One region of the Sporosarcina trichiuri genome, then DNA from elsewhere that is predicted to be linked to it. Evidence: riboswitches for the same ligand, from Rfam matches in the RefSeq annotation. Region 1 holds a riboswitch; the other holds the start of a gene.
What was found. Region 1 has a riboswitch for lysine ahead of dapA (4-hydroxy-tetrahydrodipicolinate synthase). Riboswitches for the same ligand answer to the same signal wherever they lie in the genome.
Positions count from the first base shown of each region.

Region 2: it holds a riboswitch for lysine, as region 1 does, so the genes downstream of both, QWT68_RS01880 (Na+/H+ antiporter NhaC family protein) here and dapA (4-hydroxy-tetrahydrodipicolinate synthase) in region 1, are expected to answer to the same signal.

Region 1 covers NZ_CP129119.1:1,562,904-1,570,494, forward strand. Annotated here, with positions in the region: gene ftsX (permease-like cell division protein FtsX) at 1-233, opposite strand, end outside; gene ftsE (cell division ATP-binding protein FtsE) at 223-909, opposite strand; gene cccB (cytochrome c551) at 1,136-1,468, opposite strand; lysine riboswitch at 1,826-2,004, shown strand; gene dapA (4-hydroxy-tetrahydrodipicolinate synthase) at 2,127-3,014, shown strand; gene QWT68_RS08260 (M20 peptidase aminoacylase family protein) at 3,197-4,330, shown strand; gene QWT68_RS08265 (hypothetical protein) at 4,400-4,753, opposite strand; one part of gene prfB (peptide chain release factor 2) at 4,831-5,859, opposite strand; one part of gene prfB (peptide chain release factor 2) at 5,861-5,932, opposite strand; gene secA (preprotein translocase subunit SecA) at 5,971-7,591, opposite strand, start outside.
Region 2 covers NZ_CP129119.1:326,626-334,216, reverse strand. Annotated here, with positions in the region: gene QWT68_RS01895 (branched-chain amino acid ABC transporter permease) at 1-539, opposite strand, end outside; gene QWT68_RS01890 (branched-chain amino acid ABC transporter permease) at 553-1,428, opposite strand; gene QWT68_RS01885 (ABC transporter substrate-binding protein) at 1,506-2,696, opposite strand; gene QWT68_RS01880 (Na+/H+ antiporter NhaC family protein) at 2,989-4,566, opposite strand; lysine riboswitch at 4,695-4,874, opposite strand; gene yunB (sporulation protein YunB) at 4,929-5,696, opposite strand; gene QWT68_RS01870 (bifunctional metallophosphatase/5'-nucleotidase) at 5,747-7,120, opposite strand; gene QWT68_RS01865 (sulfite exporter TauE/SafE family protein) at 7,117-7,591, opposite strand, start outside.

The DNA.
Region 1 (7,591 bases):
TGTAACTCTTGTATTGCCTCGTCACTTGCCGCTGCATCCGCAACCACTTTGATTTCCACGTCGTTTTCAATGTTGTCCGCCATCTTGTTCAGGTTCATCATCATAGCGATGAAACTGCCGACAAGAAGAAGCGTGACAGCCACGGCGCTGATGGAGGCGAATGTCATCCAGCCATTCCGGCCGAGACTCTTGAAACTCTCGCGGAAGTGACGGGCAAGCGTTCTACCCTTCATAACTGTATTCTCCTTCATATTCATCCCGTGTGATCATGCCGCCCTCGACGAGCAGGACACGGTGCCGGATCGAATTGACGATATCTTTGTTATGGGTTGCCATGACAATGGTAGTTCCTCTGTTGTTGATTTTCTCGAAGATGTTCATGATCCCTAACGACGTATCCGGATCCAAATTTCCTGTTGGCTCATCCGCAATGACCAGCTTCGGTTCATTGACAATGGAACGCGCGATCGAAACACGCTGCTGTTCTCCGCCGGATAGCTCGTTAGGAAACATTCTCGCTTTTTGCGACAGGCCGACAAGCGCTAAAACATCTGTCACTTTCTTACGGATTTCCGTCGGTGTCTCTTCGATGACTTCCAGGGCGAATGCCACATTTTCATAGACATTCAATTTCGGCAGGAGCTTGAAATCCTGGAAGACAACCCCGATCTGTCTGCGCAAAAAAGGGATCTGTTTGCTTTTCAACGAACCAAGGTCTGTTCCATCGATGAAAATCTGCCCGCTGGTCGGGGCTTCCTCGCGATACATCATTTTGATGAACGTCGATTTCCCTGCACCGCTCGGGCCGACTACGTAGACGAATTCACCGCGGTCGATGTCGATCGTGATGCCATTTGCGGCTACGACGCCGTTCGAGTACTTTTTGTACACGTTTTTCATTTTGATCATTCTGTAACCACCTGATTCAATTACTTTTTCGCCAGCTTTTTCATTATAGCAGATATAAACCTCCATAGTATTACAGTAGTATTTCAATTCGACAGGACTGTTCACACCTTTTCAACAATCTTGTAATCTGGCATCCTGTTTATGGGTGTCTGGCTGGGACTGCCGAACAGCAAAAAAGCAGAGACACCGAAGTGCCTCTGCCGGATGATTCCTTATTCAGGATGTCTTATTTCTTCTCGGAAAGCCATTTTGCGACTGCATCGAGCTCTTCCCCTTTGATGAGGCCTCCAGGCATGCCGCCGGATTTACCGTTCTCGATGATATCGTGGATTTCGTCTTCAGAAAGCTCGCCGCCGATGTGTGCCAGTTCCGGTCCGTTCATGCCTTCCAGGTTGCCGCCGTGGCAAGTCGCACAGTTGGCCTGGTACACCTTGTCCGGATCTACGTCGCTGCCGCCTGCTTCCTTGTCGCCGGACGCGCTGTCATCCCCGCCTCCGCATGCGCCGAGTACGAGTGCAGCACCAAAGATTGCCGCTGCGAATTTGCTTTTCGTTTTCATACTGATTTCCTCCTTCAGATAAAATAAGTACGTGCTCCCTCAGTATACCAAAATCCGCATGTCCTTCACGCCGCCGTGTGACAAACTCATGACGTTTGGGCCTGACCTGCCGTACTCCTTCTATGTACTATTCTCTTTTCTCCGGAAATCAAACCTCTTGCCAGGAAGAATTTTATGGAGGGCTGTCCAGCTGCAGTTCTGGTGGATTTCAAGGTTTCAAACTATGCAGGACGGGTAAACAGCCGATTAAGAGCAGCACAGCAAAGCTCGGAATATTTTCAATTTTCGCTTGCAATGCCGCGGGAAACACGGTAAGCTAACGTGTAATTGAACAAAAACTTATTTCGCAACGTTCGAAGTAAGGATAGAGGCGCAAAAACCATCAGTACGCAGTCCGAGGAGATTGAGCTCCGGAGACGGCCGCGGAAAGGGGAATTTGCCGAAGCGGGAGGATGCTCAAACGTCCCCACGCTGGTTCTGGACTGAACAAGTGCAGGACTGTCATATAGGCGACTATATGGAGGGCTATCTGATGCAGAGGAATAGATCGTCGATTCTTCAGCAGCAGCGCATCCTTCGCTGCTGCTTTTTGCGTTTCAGGAGACACTGCCTTCCACCTCTATTTTTTGGAAACCAACCAAAAGGAGATGGAGAACAGATGAATTTTGGACAGCTGATCACCGCGATGGTGACCCCATTCAATGCACAGGAAGACATCGATTTCACAGCCGCGGAGGAACTGATCGAGCACTTGATCGCAACAGGGACGGACGCCCTCGTTGTCGCCGGGACGACCGGCGAATCCCCGACATTGACCGCTTCGGAGAAAGCAGCTCTCTTCCGCCATACGGTCCGGTGTGCAGGCGGACGGATCCCTGTCATTGCAGGCACCGGCACGAACAGCACCCGGGAGTCGATCGAACTGACCCGCGCAGCTGAGGAAGCGGGCGCTGACGGCGTCATGCTCGTCGTCCCCTATTACAACAAACCTTGCCAGGAAGGGATGTATGCCCATTTCAAGGCGATTGCGGAGTCGACTTCGCTGCCTGTCATGCTGTACAACATCCCTGGCCGGAGCACCGTCAATCTGGAAATCGAAACGATCGTGAAACTTGCGGAAATCCCGAATATCACAGCCATCAAGGAAGCGGGCGGCAGCCTGGAGACAATGGCATCGATCATCGAACAGACGCCTGCCGGTTTCGCTGTCTACAGCGGGGATGATGCGCTGACACTGCCGGCATTGACGATCGGCGGCGCAGGCGTCGTCTCCGTCGCGGCTCACCTCATCGGACCGGAGATGAAAGCGATGATGCATACGGCTGAAAGCGGGCGTTTCGAGGAGGCCGCTTCGCTCCACCGCAGCCTCCTGCCTCTCATGAAGGAACTGTTCAAAGCACCGAACCCTTCACCCGTCAAAGCGGCTTTGAATCTGCAGGGACTGCCCGCCGGCACGGTCCGTCTCCCGATGGTGCCGCTGACGGACAGGCAGCAGCAGTCGCTCGCAAATGTCCTCGATGACTTGAACTGCAAAGCAACCGCCTGAACACGCAAGCCGGACCGCATCGCAGCGGTCCGGCTTTTCTGTTGGTGCCTGATGTACGCACACAGCCTGCCCGCCAGACGTACCGGGCAGTCAATCCATACGCCATGATTTGACGGAATCTTATGGAGTCTTTACAATTTACAGCAGTCCCATCATTTACGGACGCATAGGAGGCAACCGATATGGCACAATTGACGAAAAAGCAAGTGATGGAGACATTCGAGCATCTGCATAACAACCCTGAATTGAGCTGGGAGGAAGAGCAGACGACCGCTTATGTGAAAAAGCGGCTGGAAGACGCCGGCTGCCGCGTGACGTCGTTCGATGACTGCACAGGTGTCTTCGGTGATATCGGCAATTTCTCCGGCGATGTGCCGGTAATTGCACTGCGCGCCGACATGGATGCATTATGGCAGGAAGTCGACGGCAGCCTGCAGGCGAACCATTCGTGCGGGCATGATGCACACATGACGATGGTGCTCGGCGTGCTGGAGCGCGTGAAAGACCGGGACGAACTGCTCAAGCACCTCGGCATCCGTTTCATCTTCCAGCCGGCGGAGGAAGTCGGGACAGGTGCGCTCAAGATGGTGGAGAAAGGAGCGATCGAAGATGTCGATTTTTACTACGGCATCCACCTGCGCCCCTTCCAGGAGACGGATAACGGCAAAGCGGCTCCAGCCATCGTGCATGGTGCGAACGGAACGATCGAACTGGAGATCCGCGGCGATGATGCACACGGCGCCCGGCCGCACCTGAACCGGAATTCCATCGAGATCGGCACGTTCATCGTCAATGCGCTGCATTCCATCCATGTGAACCCGAATGTCGCCCACTCCGTGAAAGTGACACGGTTCCAAGCGGGCGGACGGAGCACGAACATCATCCCGGGCAGCGCATCGCTTGCGATCGACGTCCGCGCACAGGACAACGAAGTGATGGATGAACTGATGGAACGGGTCCGCGATGTCCTGGACAGCGCGAGAAACCTGTTCGGCAGCGAAATCACTATCACGGAAGACACCTATGTGGCCGCCGCACGTGTGCACCCCGAAGCACAGGAGACTGCACGGCAGGCGATCACCGACGTGCTCGGCGAGGAGAACACGGTTCCCCCGGTCATCACGCCCGGCGGGGATGACTTCCACTTCTATACCATCAAGCGGCCGCATCTGAAGGCGACGATGATCGGTCTCGGCTGCGGTCTGTCCCCCGGGCTCCATCATCCCGATATGACATTCGACCATGAATCGATGATGAATGGCATCGATGTCATGGTGCGCATCCTGGAACTGCATGCAGGACAGGATGCCGGCTGAACAGTCTTTCAGGCCAACAAAAACCGCACGGCACCGGAACCTCTGCTCCGGATGCCGTGCGGTTTTTTGTTATACGTCAAACGGGCGGCGCCCTGCCTCCCGGTCTTCTGCAGCGCGGAAGAACGCCTGCGCGTCACGCATATCGTTCGTGGCGAGCAGTACGTCATCCCCGCCGCTTTCCGCAGGACTGATGACGAAGAACGGCTGTGCCGGATCCACGGAAGGGAATTGCGAGCAGATGCCGTCGATTTCGTCGCGATCCGCTTCCTCACTGTGTATCCAGTCGGCGGACAGGACATTGCCGGCCGTGTCCATCAGTTCATCCGTCCACCTCATGAACGTGTCTTCGCCGGCAGTGCCGGAAGCGAAGATGCTGACATCGAACAGCTCGCGTTCCGCCTTCTTCTTTTTCCGGAAAAACATCCCCATCCCCCCTGTGCCTATGTATTGAAAAACCGTTCAGCAGCACGATATGCGGCTGAACGGTCTTCCGGTGCTTCTTATGAAATACGCGAACGCAAGTAGGCGTTGATGAACGGATCGATCTCCCCATCCATGACGGCTCCTGTGTTCCCGGTCTCTTCGTTCGTCCGGTGGTCTTTTACCATGGAATACGGGTGGAAGACGTAGGAACGGATCTGGCTTCCCCAGCCGATCTCTTTCTGGTCCCCCCGGATTTCAAGCAGCCGTGCTTCCTCTTCCTCGAGCCGGATCTGGTAGATCTTCGCCTTCAGCAAGTTGAGTGCACGCTCCCGGTTTTTGATCTGCGAACGTTCGGTCTGGCACGTGACAATCGCACCTGTCGGGATGTGTGTCATCCGGACAGCGGAGTCCGTCGTATTGACGTGCTGACCGCCCGCGCCGCTTGAGCGGTACGTATCGATCTTGACGTCTTCCATCTTCAGATCGATGTCGACTTCACCCGTGAATTCCGGCATGACTTCGACGGAGGAGAACGACGTATGACGGCGGCCTGATGAGTCGAACGGCGAAATCCGGACGAGCCGGTGGACGCCTTTCTCCGCTTTCAGATAGCCGTAGGCGTTGTGCCCTTTGATGGACAGCGTCACGGATTTCACGCCGGCCTCATCACCCGCCTGATAGTCGAGCGTCTCGACTTTGTAGCCGTGCTGTTCCGCCCATCGTGTGTACATGCGCAGCAGCATCGATGCCCAGTCCTGGGACTCGGTGCCGCCTGCGCCGGAATGGATTTCAAGGACCGCGTTGCTGCTGTCGTATTCATCGCTCAGCAGCATCTGCAGATCGAATTCCTCCATCCGTTTCAGGAACGCTTTCAGCTCGTCGCCGAGTTCTTCCTGCAATTCCGCATCGGGTTCTTCCTTCAGCAGCTCGAGTGTCATCTCGAGATTCTCCTGCTCGTCGTTCATCTCATGGAATTCGCCGACCGTGTCCTTCAGTGCGTTCGATTCCGAGATGACTTTCTGCGCCGCATCCTGGTCATTCCAAAATTCCGGATCAAGCATCATTTCTTCGAGTTCCTGCATTCGTGCCTCTTTGTTTTCTAAGTCAAAGAGACCCCCTGAAACCCGCTAATTTCTTAGCTGTTTTGTCGAGCTCGTTGCGTACTTCGGATAATTCCATCATAATTTGTTCCTCCAAAAATTCAAGTTCACGGCGTGTTACTCTTTGCCGTGGCAGTTCTTATATTTCTTGCCGCTGCCGCATGGGCACGGATCGTTCCGGCCGATGTTGACCCGGCGGCGGACCGGTTTCTTCACTTGCTTTTCGCCGTCTTCCTTCGGATTGACCGCCTGGCCTTTTGCGACTTCCTCGCGCTCCAGGTTGTTGCGGATTTCCGCTTTCATGACGTATTTCGCCGCATCCTGTTCGATGGATGCGACCATCTCTTCGAACATGCTGAACCCTTCGGACTGATACTCGCGGAGCGGGTCGTTCTGGCCGTATGCACGCAGGTGGATTCCGTGACGCAGCTGATCCATCGCATCGATATGGTCCATCCACTTCGTGTCGATCGCGCGGAGAAGGACGACCTTCTCGAACTCACGCATCTTCTCTGCGGACATTTCCTCTTCTTTTTCATCATACCGGGCATGCACTGCCTGTTTGATGAACTCCGTCAATTCCTCGGCGGATTTCCCTTTAAGATCGGATTCCTCCAGGCGGTCTTCCGGAAGCAGGTTCGCACCCAGGTAATCGACGAGTGCCTTGAGGCTCCAGTTATCCTGGTTCTCCTCCGCCGTGTGCACGGCAACAGCATTTTCGATGACACGGTCGATCATCGCCTCCAGGACCGGACGGACGTTCTCAGATTCAAGTACATCATTCCGTTCCTTGTAGATGATTTCCCGCTGCTGGCGAAGCACGTCATCATACTGCAGGAGACGTTTCCGCGAGTCGAAGTTATTCCCCTCGACCCGTTTCTGTGCGGATTCGACGGAGCGTGACACCATCTTCGACTGGATCGGCGTTTCGTCGTCCATGCCGAGTTTGGTCATCATGCCTTTCATCTGCTCGGAACCGAAGCGGCGCATCAATTCGTCCTCGAGTGACAGATAGAACTGTGTGACACCGGCGTCTCCCTGACGGCCGGAACGTCCGCGCAGCTGGTTATCGATCCGGCGTGACTCATGGCGCTCGGTGCCGACGACGGCGAGACCGCCGAGTTCCGCCACACCCTCGCCGAGCTTGATGTCGGTACCGCGGCCTGCCATGTTGGTCGCGATCGTGACCGCTCCCGGCTGGCCGGCCTGCTCGATGATTTCCGCTTCACGCCCGTGGTTCTTTGCGTTGAGGACATTATGCGGCACGCCGTATTTCTTCAGGAAATTCGAAATGATTTCGGACGTCTCGATCGCAACCGTCCCGACCAGCACCGGCTGGCCTTCCTGGTGACGCTCTTTGATATCATCCGCGACCGCTTTGTACTTCCCTTCCATCGATGCGTAGATCAGATCGGCACGGTCATCCCGCGCAATCGGACGGTTCGTCGGGATGGCCACGACGTTCATGTTGTAGATATTGCGGAATTCCTCTTCCTCCGTCTTCGCCGTACCGGTCATGCCCGCGAGCTTGTCGTACATCCGGAAGTAGTTCTGGAATGTGATCGTCGCGAGTGTCATCGATTCGTTCTGGACTTCGAGGCCTTCCTTCGCTTCGATCGCCTGGTGAAGTCCATCACTGTAACGGCGGCCTTTCATGAGACGGCCGGTGAACGAGTCGACGATGATGACTTCGCCTTCCTGCACGACATAGTCTACGTCGATATGCATGCTGACATGC
Region 2 (7,591 bases), 1.2 Mb from region 1:
GCGATGCAGGCCCGCCCATGCCTGGAATTTGTGAAGTTCACGATGACGAGGATCGTCACGAAGAGGCAGATGAATGTATAGGTCCACGTCGTCAGGTGGGTGACCTGCATTCCGGCCGCGCCGCCGACGTAATCGATGTTGAGGAACACGATCCGGATGATCTCCGCGAACCCGAGCGTGGCGATGGCCAGATAGTCTCCGCGCAGACGCAGACTCGGAATCCCGACGACGAGCCCGGCAAGCGCTGCGGCGATGCCGCCGATCAGGATGGCAGCGACGAACGGCAGGTCGAGTTTCATCGTCATGATCGCGGCGACGTACGCGCCGACCGCCAGGAATCCCGCATGGCCGAGGGAAAACTGTCCGGTGATACCGATGACGAGGTGCAGGCTGACCGCAAGCATGATATTTATTCCCATGAAGATAAGTGTATTGGAGTAGAAATTATTCAGGAAGCCTCCGCTGATCGCAAACTGGACAGCCGCATAGAAGACGATCGCCAGTCCGGCAAACACCCAGAACTGCTTAGATTTTTTCATCATTTCCTTTCACCTACACTTTCTCTCTTGTGTGTTTGCCGAAGATGCCGGAAGGCTTGAAGATCAGGATCAGAATCAGGATGATGAAGGCCGCCGCATCGCGCCACAGGGAGAACCCGAGCGCGCTGACAACCGTTTCCACGACACCGAGGACAAGTCCGCCTGCGACAGCACCCGGGATGATGCCGATCCCTCCGAGCACCGCAGCGACAAACGCCTTCAAACCCGGGATAACACCCATCAGCGGATCGATCTTCGTGTAATAGATTCCGAAGATGACACCTGCCGCGCCGGCAAGCGCCGATCCGATCGCAAACGTTGCGGAAATCGTGTTATCCACGTTGATGCCCATCAGTTTTGCAGCTTCCGCATCGTAGGAGACAGCGCGCATCGCTTTCCCGATCTTGGTCTTATGTACAACGAACTGCAAGATGATCATCAGGACAACAGAGACTGACAGAATCAGGATCGCCTGTGTACTGATCTGTGCGCCGAACAAATTGAATGTCTTATTCGCGAACACTTCCGGGTATGCAGCAGGCTGTGCGCCCCGGATGTAGATCACTCCGTTCTGAATGAGCAGGGACACGCCGATCGCCGTGATGAGCGCCGCAATCCGTGTTGCGTTTCGCAGACGCTTATACGCGACACGTTCTATGATGACGCCAATCACCGCACAGATCGCCATCGACAGGAGCAGTGCCGGAAAGAAGCTCAGGCCCCATCCGGTAATAGAAATGTAACCGATGAATGCGCCGATCATGAACACTTCGCCGTGCGCGAAGTTGATCAGCTTGATAATGCCGTACACCATCGTATAGCCGAGCGCAATAAGCGCATAGATACTGCCTAACGAAATGCCGTTGATGAGCTGCTGCAGCCATTCCATGAAGTCTCACTCCTTATTTCTCATCTGACTTCCATCCAAAAAAAGAAGGGGGAGGGAGTTCCCCCGCCCCCCTGATATTACGGATTCACCTTCGTATTGAACACTTGCTCGCCATCTTTGTATTCAAGGATGGTGGCCGATTTGACAGGATGGTGATTTTCATCGACGGAATACGTACCGGTTACGAGATCCAGTCCGTCCGTCTTTTCGAGTGCCTCTTTGATTTTCGTGGAATCTGCGCTGCCTGCCCGCTCAATTGCATCTTTCAGCAGGTACACCGTATCATAGCCGAGCGCATTGAAGGCATCCGGGGACTTGCCGTATTTCTCATTGAACTTATCGTTGAATGCTTTTACGGCTCCATCCGGGTCATCAGCTGAGTAGTGGTTCGTCGTGAATGTATTGTTGAGCGCATCCGCGCCTGCCAGATCCAGCAGTGTCGGAGAATCCCAGCCATCGGCGCCCATGAGCGGAACGTCGATGCCCATTTCACGCGCCTGCTTGACGATCAGTCCGACTTCTTCGTAATAGCCCGGGATGAAGATGAATTCAGGGTTCGCGGATTTGATACGTGTCAGTGTCGAACGGAAGTCCGAGTCTTTCGCTACATAGGACTCTTCCGCGATCACTTTCCCGCCAGCCTTCTCAAAGTCCTCTTTGAATGAAGCGGCCAGGCCTTTCGAATAGTCGCTCGAGTTGTCCGCATAGATGGCGACATTCTTCACGCCTAAGTCGTTATATGCGAAGTTCGCTGCGACAGTCCCCTGGAAAGGATCGATGAACGATGTCCGGAAAACATATTCGTTCACGTCGCCCTTTTCATTGACCGTGACGGTCGGGCTTGTGCCGGACGGACTGATGAGCGGTGTCTTATTGTCATTGGCGATCTGTGCCTGTGCGACTGTCGCACCGCTCGTTGCAGCCCCGATGATGACGGATACGTTTTCCTGTGTTGTCAGTTTGATAGCTGCGTTCGTTGCTTCCGCAGCATCGGACTTGTTATCGATTTTGACGAGCTTGATCTTTTGGCCGTCGATTCCGCCGTCGTCGTTGATTTCATCGACCGCCAGCTGGATGCCGTCCGCTTCGGATGTCCCATACGAGGCGACCGCTCCCGACAATTCCAGGTTCACACCTACCTTGATGTCGCCGCCGTCTTTCGAACCGGAAGCGCTGCCCTTATCTCCGTCTCCGTCTGAACAGCCGGCCAGGAGACCGACGCCAAGCGTCATTGCTGCCAGTAAACTCCATGCTCTTTTGAATTTCATTTCTCTTCCCCCTTATTTTTAACTATTCTGAAATTTGGACAGAAAGCAAAACACAAGGCGGATCAGCAGATTGTCTGCCGGCCGTTTCTGTCTGTAACCCTATTCTAGAACAAACTTCTAATTCAGTCTATACAAATTTTCATAATCTTATTACAAGATTGATAAATCAGCATTATCCCGTCATTCCTGTCCTCTGGATAATGGGAACTATTTCTAAATAACTAGTTGATGAATTCCAGGGAAACAAGAAAAAAGGTATCCCCCACAACTATGGAAGAATACCTTTCACCTATTATTCAGCTGCAGGAGCCACTGCATTCTGACGGGACCGCATCGTCCAGAAAGTGAACAGGACTGCAAGGATGATCACGACAGCGATGAGGCCTATCCAGATCGAACCGGTCAGACCGAGCACGATATACCCTCCTGTTGCAATCCCCGCTGCGACAAGTGCATACGGCAGCTGTGTGGCAACATGGTCGATATGGTTGCTGCCAGCCCCTGTGGACGACAGGATCGTCGTATCGGAGATCGGCGAACAATGGTCACCGAACACTGCGCCCGCAAGCACTGCAGACAGCGCCGGCAGAAGCAGCTCAGGTGCAGCATTCACCATGATCGTCCCTGCTATCGGCAGCAGGATTCCGAACGACCCCCACGACGTGCCTGTCGAGAATGCCATCAGGCCGGCCAGGACAAACAATACGACCGGCAGGAAGCCGACGGGAATATTCGACTTCGAGACGGCTTCGGACAGGAACAGCCCAGTCTCCAGGAGGTCGATGAGATGCGTCAGCGACCAGGCCAGGATCAGGATCAGCACAGCCGGCAGCATCGCTTTCACACCGCTGACGAACGCTCTGCCGATCAGGCCGGCGGAAGCGGTCTCATTCACCTTGAACTGTGCGGCGTACAGGATGATCGCTGCAAGTATGCCGGCAGCACCGCCGAAGACCAGTGACAGAGGTACATCCGTATTTTCGAAAATCGTCCAGAGGTTGAGTTCCCCGCCGATCCGGAATCCCGTCACGATCATCGCTGTCAGAGTGACGGCCACCAGTGTGACAATCGGGGCGACTAGATCGCGCACATGACCGTGGGCATGCTCGGGAAACTCGTCTTTCAACTGTCCCGGTATCTCTTTTTCAGGATCGAACAGCTGGCCTGTTTCCTCTGCCCGTCTTTCGTGTTTCTTCATGGTGAAGAAATCGACATTCGTCCAGGCGAAGAAGAAGACCATGGCGAGTGTAGCGAGAGCATAGAAGTTCATAGGGGCCATCAGCAGGAAGGCCCCAAGCGGTGAATAGTTCACTGCTGTAGTTGTCGCCAGGATCAGCGTCAGCTGTCCGATCAGGAATGCCCCCCAGCTCGAAACCGGGGAAATGACGCAGACCGGGGCGGATGTCGAGTCGATGAAGTATGCGAGTTTTGCGCGTGAAATCTGATGGCGGTCGGTGATCGGCCGTGCAATCTGCCCGACTGCCAGTGCGTTGAAGTAGTCATCCACGAAGATGGCGATCCCGACAGCGACTGTCAGCAGTTTCGCACTCCGCCGCGTCCGGATGCGTTTCACAGCCCATTCGGCAAATGCCCGGCTGCCGCCTGACAGGCTGACGAGCGCGGTGATGACGCCGAGAAAGAGGATGAACACCATGATGTAAATATTGTACGTATTAAGTGCGCCATCGTCCCAGAAGGAGACAGCCAGTGCTTTTCCGAGCTGCATAGCCGTTTCCCCCGGTGCGAACGATGCGACGAGCAGCGCAGCCGACAAAATTCCTGCGCTCAGTGACAGCAGGACCCGCTTCGTTGTCAACACCATGACAATCGCAATTACGGGCGGCAGAATCGAAAGCCAAGTACCGATCATTCCAATTTCCTCCTTTGTTTTCGGGTATGCGGGAAAACAAAAAGCCGGCACCCGCTCACTTGTGAAAGTGTACCGGGCACCGGCTGTCTACATGTCGTTTGTTTGATAATCACGTTCGTTATCCAACTGACGATTGTAGCTCATCACGGACAATATAACGTCCATGACAGTGCCATTCCTGTTCGAAATGACCCCAACCGCAATGGAGATGACCTCCATACGGCTTCGGCAAAACTTCCTTTTTCACATGGTCTTCAACGTCACTCTCGCATGTGATACTCATAAGCAATGCAGCCTCTACCCTATCGAATATGATATTACCTTTTCAGCATACCAGATAGTGAAGGGACATGCAAGGGAGCTTACGGAGCATTCGTGTCGCCCATCGGCACTTCGATATTAGCCGGACTCTGTCCCCCCTTCGTGTAGATTTGAGGTACGACTCCCTGGATGATGCCGATCGCCACTGGGAAGGAATGCTCGACAGTACTCTGTTTTGTCGCCACCGGGATGATGATTTCAACATTGACTTCCAGGATTATGTTCACTTCCATATACACGTTGTTAATGCCGTATTCCGTGATTTTCGTATCGATATTGCCATGGACATCACCGATGATATGGAAACGGATCGGTATTTTCGGGCCAAGATTACCGAGCAGCGGAATGCCCGCCACCTGCCCGATCGGCACGAAAAAGACGACCCCGCCGTGTTTCTCCATTTCCTCAGTGTCAAAGTCGATCCCTTCCCCGTCCGGCAGCATTGCCAGATCTCCGGATTCCGCCCGGTCCAGATGCTCCTCCACAAGCTCATGGATCTCCGCCATGATCTGACTGATCGTCTCGGCATCGACTTTCATCGTCACGGTCTCTTTTGAATCGTTCGGGATATTGATGAGCACATCATTGACATCCAGGACACTGTCCGACCTGGATTGGATCGCCTGGCTGATGACGTGCGCCGCTATTTTACGTGTCTGCACCTCAGCATATTTCATGTAGACGGGTGTCAGTTTGGCATTCAGATAATAGAAACTGAAGACGATCGCCACCACTAACGACGGCAGGAGGATTTTGAGCCATCTGCCTTTCGATTTCTTCCGCTTCGGAACTTGCGTATGGAATCTCAAAAAGGCAGCACCTCCTTTTCATATCCTATGAAAGGGGGGTGCTGCCTATGTCAGTTTCCAAGCTGCCTGCCATACCAGCCGGCGATATCCCGGATCAGTTCAGGGACGAGATAATCGATCTTTTCGGACTTCATGTCCGGGTAGAAGAAGCCGAATGTGAACATGTCCAGGGTGGCCAGCTTATAGGTCCCATCCATCCGGACACGCTCGCTCCCTATGTACAGCAGGCCGTCTTCCATTGAAAGCCGGGTCTGGATCATGGCCCCCATCATCGTGCCCCGGAAGCCGAGCCCTCTCACTTCCGTACGGATCCATGAAGGATCATCCGAAATGATCCAATACTCGAGCAGTGCCCGGCCGGTCACCGTCATGACACAGGCATTGATGGGATGCGGCAGAACGCGGTGCAGATCGCGCAGCGTCACATCCCCTTCCGGCAGGCTCCCGAGAAACAGACCGGCATTGAATAGTGCGCAGTCCGCACCTGTATACGCCAGCAGCGCCCTTCCGAAGAAATCCGACAGGCCGCTCGGACCCGACAGATTCTGGCTGAGCGGACACGGGGACTTGAACACAGTTTCATCAAGCAGTTCCTCACCCGCCTGCAGGAAAAGTCCGAACGCCCGCTCCGCTGCCGGCGGAGCATCCAGCTGTTCAGCCGGTATGACGGCAGCTGCCCTGTCCGTGATTTGTCCGGCTTCCAGCGTGATGCACATATGGCCGACATACTGCCCGTATTTGCCGGTGGCGGCGAGAAGGGTAGTTCCTTCCCATTCACCGCGCAGGAACAGGTGATGAGTGTGTGCACCGAGGATGACATCGATGTCCCCCGTCTCCGCTGCAAGTTTTCTGTCTTCATGGATCCCCAGATGGGACAGGCAGATGACCACATCGGATGTTTCTTTCAGCTGTTCCGCGAGTGTCTTCAGGATGGGCAGTGGCTCACTGACAGCCCAGCCGAGCTTCCCGTAGAAGGCTTCATAGACCGCTGTCGCTGCAATGACGGCAACTGAAGTGCCCTGTGCTGTCTCGTATTGTTCATAAGGGACTGCCCACTCCAGCGGACGGCCGCCCGCTTCCGACAGGTTTGCGACGATGACATCGAACGCCGCGTCATCGTACAGATGTGCAAGATCTTCCGGAGGCAGTGTGATCCCTTCATTGTTGCCGATCGTAACCGCATCGTAGCGGGCCCGGTTCAGCAATTCGGTATTCCCTTTCCCATGTGTCGCTTCCGTGAAAGGGTGCGAGCGGTCCACGAAGTCCCCGAGATCGAACACGAAGACCGATTCTCCAGCCAGCTCATGCTGTTTGCGCTGCTGGAGCAGATACTCGTGGATGCCCGGCCAGTTGTCAAAATGGCTGTGTACATCATTCGTATGATAGATATGGATCGTTTCCGTTTTCTGTGTAATGCCGATCATCCCCAGATTCCGTCAATGATTGAATTGACCCCGAACAGCAGAAGCAATATACGCAATACGACAACGAGCGCTTCGGAGCTCAGCTTCTTATTCAGCATCGAACCGACCGTGCCGCCGATATAGGCGCCCGGAATGACTGCGAGCGAATACAGCCAGGGCACATGGCCGAGATAGATATGCGTCCCTGAATTCACAAGCGCGGACAGGAACACCATGAGCATCGATGTGCCGACCGCCACGTGGGGCGGGAACAGGAACAGCAGGATCATTCCCGGCACGAGCATCGCTCCGCCGCCGATCCCGAAAAGACCTGACGTCAGGCCGATGAAAAAGGTGAATACGAGTGCGAACCAGATGGGATACCCGTACACATGGTCCTGACCCTGCGGATCGGTGAATGTGATCGGTTTGCCATGGTCGACGAACCAGCGGATCGGTTTTAAATATTTTTTCACAAGCAGAAGTGCCGCC